One region of the Streptomyces seoulensis genome, then DNA from elsewhere that is predicted to be linked to it. Evidence: riboswitches for the same ligand, from Rfam matches in the RefSeq annotation. Region 1 holds a riboswitch; the other holds the start of a gene.

Region 1 (2,170 bases):
TAGGCGATGGCCAGCGGCTTGCCGAGGGTGGGGGAGGGGGCGCCGGAGGTGACCTCGCCGATCACCGCGCCGTCCGCGACGACGGAGTATCCGGCGCGCGGCACCCGGCGGCCCTCGGCGATCAGGCCGACCAGGACGCGCGGCGGCTGCGCCTCGGCGCGCTCGGCGGCCTTCGCCAGTGCCTCGCGGCCGACGAAGTCGCCCTCCTTGCCGAACTTGACCACGCGGCCGAGACCGGCGTCGAAGGGGGTCAGCTCCGTGGTCAGCTCGTGCCCGTACAGCGGCATGCCCGCCTCCAGGCGCAGGGTGTCCCGGCAGGACAGCCCGCACGGCACCAGACCGGCGGCGGTCCCGGCCTCCAGCAGCGCCTGCCACAGCTTGGCCGCGTGCTCGGGCTTCACGAACAGCTCGAAGCCGTCCTCGCCGGTGTAGCCGGTACGGGCGATCAGCGCGGGGACGCCCGCGACGGTGCCGGGCAGCCCGGCGTAGTACTTCAGGCCGTCCAGGTCGGCGTCGGTGACCGCCTTGAGGATGCCGGGGGACTCCGGGCCCTGGACGGCGAGCAGCGCGTAGGCGTCGCGGTCGTCGCGGACCTCGGCGTCGAAGCCGGCCGCGCGCTCGGTCAGCGCGTCCAGCACGACCTGGGCGTTGGAGGCGTTGGCCACCACCATGTACTCGGCGTCGGCGAGCCGGTAGACGATCAGGTCGTCCAGGATGCCGCCGTCGGCCCGGCAGATCATGGTGTAGCGGGCACGGCCGACACCGACCGAGGCGAGGTCGCCGACGAGGGCGAAGTTCAGCAGGGCGGCCGCATCGGGGCCGGTCACCGTGATCTCACCCATGTGCGAGAGGTCGAACAGGCCGGCCCGCGTGCGCACCGCCAGGTGCTCGTCACGCTCGGAGCCGTAGCGCAGGGGCATGTCCCAGCCGGCGAAGTCGGTCATCGTCGCGCCGAGCGAGCGGTGCACGGCGTCGAGCGCGGTGCGGCGCGGGGCGGTGGAGTCGGTGCTGCTCATCGGTCGTCTCCCAGGGCGATGGGTCCCCCGCGCGGACGGAGCCGGACGCGGGCGAGGAACGTTCCTCCCCATCTGTCATCGGAACCTGAGAGGTTCGCCATGACCCGCACGGTCACGGCTTGCACCTTGGGTGGAGCCACTGCCGTCAGCGGCCCGCTTTTCAGATGTGCCTCGCCCGCGCGGTAACGGTGCCTGAGAGATTCAAGGGAGGGACTTGCTCCTTCGGCGCCCCGGATGGGGACTCTCCCGCGCGGATTCAAGCGGCCGGTATGCAGTTGGCGCGCACATCATCGCACGGCACGGCCGGGCCCTGAAGGGCCCGCCGGCTGTGACATGCCTGTAGCCGTTCGGGGACCCGACCGGCGCCCCGGCGCATTACCTTCTCTTTACATAAGTTGGGCAGGGGATGACCTGAGCCCACAGGGGGAGGACGATCACGGTGAACAGAACCACGGTGTACGCCACGACCACCGGCATCCCGGTGCCGCAGCAGCCCTCGGTGCCCGCCCACGAGCGCCGGGCCCAGTGGCCCGCGCCGGTCGTCCGCGACCTGCGCGGCCGCACCGGCGGCGGCCCCCGCACCCTGCGCTTCGGCCCCCACGACCTCGCCGTCGTCACCGGCCTGCCCGGCAGCGGCAAGTCCACCCTGATGCGCCGTACGGTGCCCGGCCACCGCGTCGACTCCCAGGACGCCCGCGACCGCTGGGCCGCCCGCCTCCCCGCCGCCCTGCCCTACGCGCTCTACCGCCCCCTGGTCCGCCTCGCCCACTACGCCGGACTGCGCCGCGCCCTCGGCACCGGCGAGGGCGTCGTCGTGCACGACTGCGGCACCCAGCCCTGGGTCCGCTCCTGGCTCGCCCGCGAGGCCCGCCGCCGGGGCGGCACCCTGCACCTGATCCTGCTCGACGTGCCGGCCGGCACCGCCCGGCAGGGCCAGCGCGAGCGCGGCCGGGGCGTCTCCCGGTACGCCTTCCGCCGTCACCGCGGCGCCACCGCCCGCCTGCTGGGCGCCGTGGAGCGCGGCGAGAGCCCCGCCGACTGCGGCTCGGTGGTCCTGCTGGACCGCGCCTCGGCGGACGGCCTGCGGCGGATCGAGTTCGCCGAGTGAGCGCGGGCAGCCGTACCGGATAGCCTTCTGCACCACAGCATGACTC
Region 2 (2,170 bases), 2.9 Mb from region 1:
GACGGCGTACATGCCGGCCATCACGGCGAGCAGCACCTGGGCGGTGCAGATGTTGCTGGTGGCCTTCTCGCGGCGGATGTGCTGCTCGCGGGTCTGCAGCGCGAGACGGTACGCGCGGTTCCCGTCGACGTCGACGGACACGCCGACCAGGCGGCCGGGCAGGCTGCGGGCGAACTTCTCGTGCACGGCCATGTAGCCGGCGTGCGGCCCGCCGAAGCCCATGGGCACGCCGAAGCGCTGGGTGGTGCCGATGGCGATGTCCGCGCCCAGCTCGCCGGGCGAGGTGAGCAGGGTCAGCGCGAGCAGGTCGGCGGCGACGGTGACGAGGGCGCCCAGCTCGTGCGCCTGCTCGACGACCGGCTTCAGGTCGCGTACGGCACCGGAGGCGCCGGGGTACTGGAGCAGGACGCCGGTGATGTCGCGGGCGGCGACGTCGGCCGGGATGCCGTCGCTCAGATCGGCGACGACGACCTCGACACCGGCCGGTTCGGCGCGGGTCTGGATGACGGCGATGGTCTGCGGCAGGGTGTCCGCGTCGACCAGGAAGAGGCCCTTCTTGTTCTTGCCCATGCGCCGCGACAGCGCCATCGCCTCGGCGGCGGCGGTGCCCTCGTCCAGCAGGGAGGCTCCGGAGGTGGGCAGCCCGGTGAGGTCGGCGACCATCGTCTGGAAGTTCAGCAGGGCCTCGAGACGGCCCTGGGAGATCTCCGGCTGGTACGGCGTGTAGGCCGTGTACCAGGCGGGGTTCTCCATGACGTTGCGCAGGATGACCGGCGGGGTGAAGGTGCCGTAGTAGCCCAGGCCGATCATGGAGCCGAGTACCTGGTTGTGGTCCGCGAGACCGCGCAGCTCGGCGATCACCTCGGCCTCGGTGCGGGCGCCCGGCAGGTCGAGCGCGTCGGCGTTCTTGATCACATCCGGGACCGCGGCGGCGGTCAGCTCGTCGAGGGAGCCGTAGCCGACCTGCGCGAGCATCTTGGCCCGCGCCTCCTGGTCGGGCCCGATGTGGCGCTGCTCGAAGGGGATGCCCGCTTCGAGGTCGGCGAGCGGAATGCGAGGGGCGGTCATGTGCGGAGGCCTCCTGGTCTGACGCGACCTGCGAGGGGCACCACGGCTCGGGTGCCCACCGGCCTCCCCCTCTGTCATCTCTTACCTGAGAGCTTCACCGGGGGCCAGCGGACCCCGGCTTGCACCGTCGGTGAGAGCGGGAGCCATGGACGCCCGCCCTGCTTTCCAGAGTGACCTCGTCCGTGCGGTACGGGGGCCTGAGAGATTCCGGGGAGGAGTTGCTCCTTCGGCGCCTCCGAATTGCTCGGAGGACTCTCCCGCACGGGGTCAGCAGCCTTGTTCAGCCTACCAGCGGGGTCCTGAGCGCGGCGTTCGAGTGGCCGCCCGGCTGATTCTGCTCTTTTGTAGTGCTTACGGATGAGTTGCGACCATGTGGAGGGAGAGGGATCGTGCAGACCGACATCGATCCGCGCAGCCTGATCGGCCGCAAGGCGTTCGACCGAGCCGGCACCAAGATCGGCACCATAGACGAGGTGTACCTCGACGACGCGACCGGCGTCCCGGAGTGGGCGGCGGTGCGCACCGGCCTCTTCTCGCGCGACGCCTTCGTCCCGCTGGAGCCCAGCGAACTGGTCGACGGCGCGCTCCGCGTCCCCTTCGAACGCGCCCTCATCAAGGACGCCCCCGACTTCGGCGTGGGCCGTCACCTCTCCCCCGAGCAGGAACTCCAGCTCTACCACCACTACGGTCTCGACGTGGGCCCCTCCGCCAGGACCCCGGACCGCGACTTCGGCAAGGTCGCGGGCACCGAGGAGACCTGAGCCCCCCTCATCCGCCTCCCGTGGCCCCGCCCGCGCCGGTCGCCTCCTCCCGCTGCCCGCACACCTCCCCCACCAGCGGCAGTGGCTCGGCCGGTGTCAGGTCGGGGTCGTCGGCACGCAGCGTCCGTACCCGGCCCGGCGCGGAGGTCGGGGTCTCGAAGCGCACGGTGACCCGCCCCAGGCCGCTGCCCTGCACCCAGCCGTGGCCGTACTCGGGGTGCCGCACGTCCTGGCCCGCCCGCCACTCCGGCGCGGCGGGCTCGGGTCTCTCGGGTCCGAGATCGGGAGCGCTCTCCTCCGGCGTCTCCTCGGCCGGCTCCCCCGCCGCCTGGGCGAACAGG

Evidence for each region. Region 1 has a riboswitch for glycine ahead of gcvT (glycine cleavage system aminomethyltransferase GcvT). Riboswitches for the same ligand answer to the same signal wherever they lie in the genome.
Region 2: it holds a riboswitch for glycine, as region 1 does, so the genes downstream of both, gcvP (aminomethyl-transferring glycine dehydrogenase) here and gcvT (glycine cleavage system aminomethyltransferase GcvT) in region 1, are expected to answer to the same signal.

The regions. Positions count from the first base shown of each region.
Region 1 covers NZ_AP025667.1:5,274,592-5,276,761, reverse strand. Annotated here, with positions in the region: gene gcvT (glycine cleavage system aminomethyltransferase GcvT) at 1-1,016, opposite strand, end outside; glycine riboswitch at 1,079-1,186, opposite strand; glycine riboswitch at 1,187-1,275, opposite strand; gene HEK131_RS24205 (AAA family ATPase) at 1,450-2,124, shown strand.
Region 2 covers NZ_AP025667.1:2,418,783-2,420,952, reverse strand. Annotated here, with positions in the region: gene gcvP (aminomethyl-transferring glycine dehydrogenase) at 1-1,068, opposite strand, end outside; glycine riboswitch at 1,244-1,338, opposite strand; gene HEK131_RS11250 (PRC-barrel domain-containing protein) at 1,458-1,829, shown strand; gene HEK131_RS11245 (DNA polymerase IV) at 1,837-2,170, opposite strand, start outside.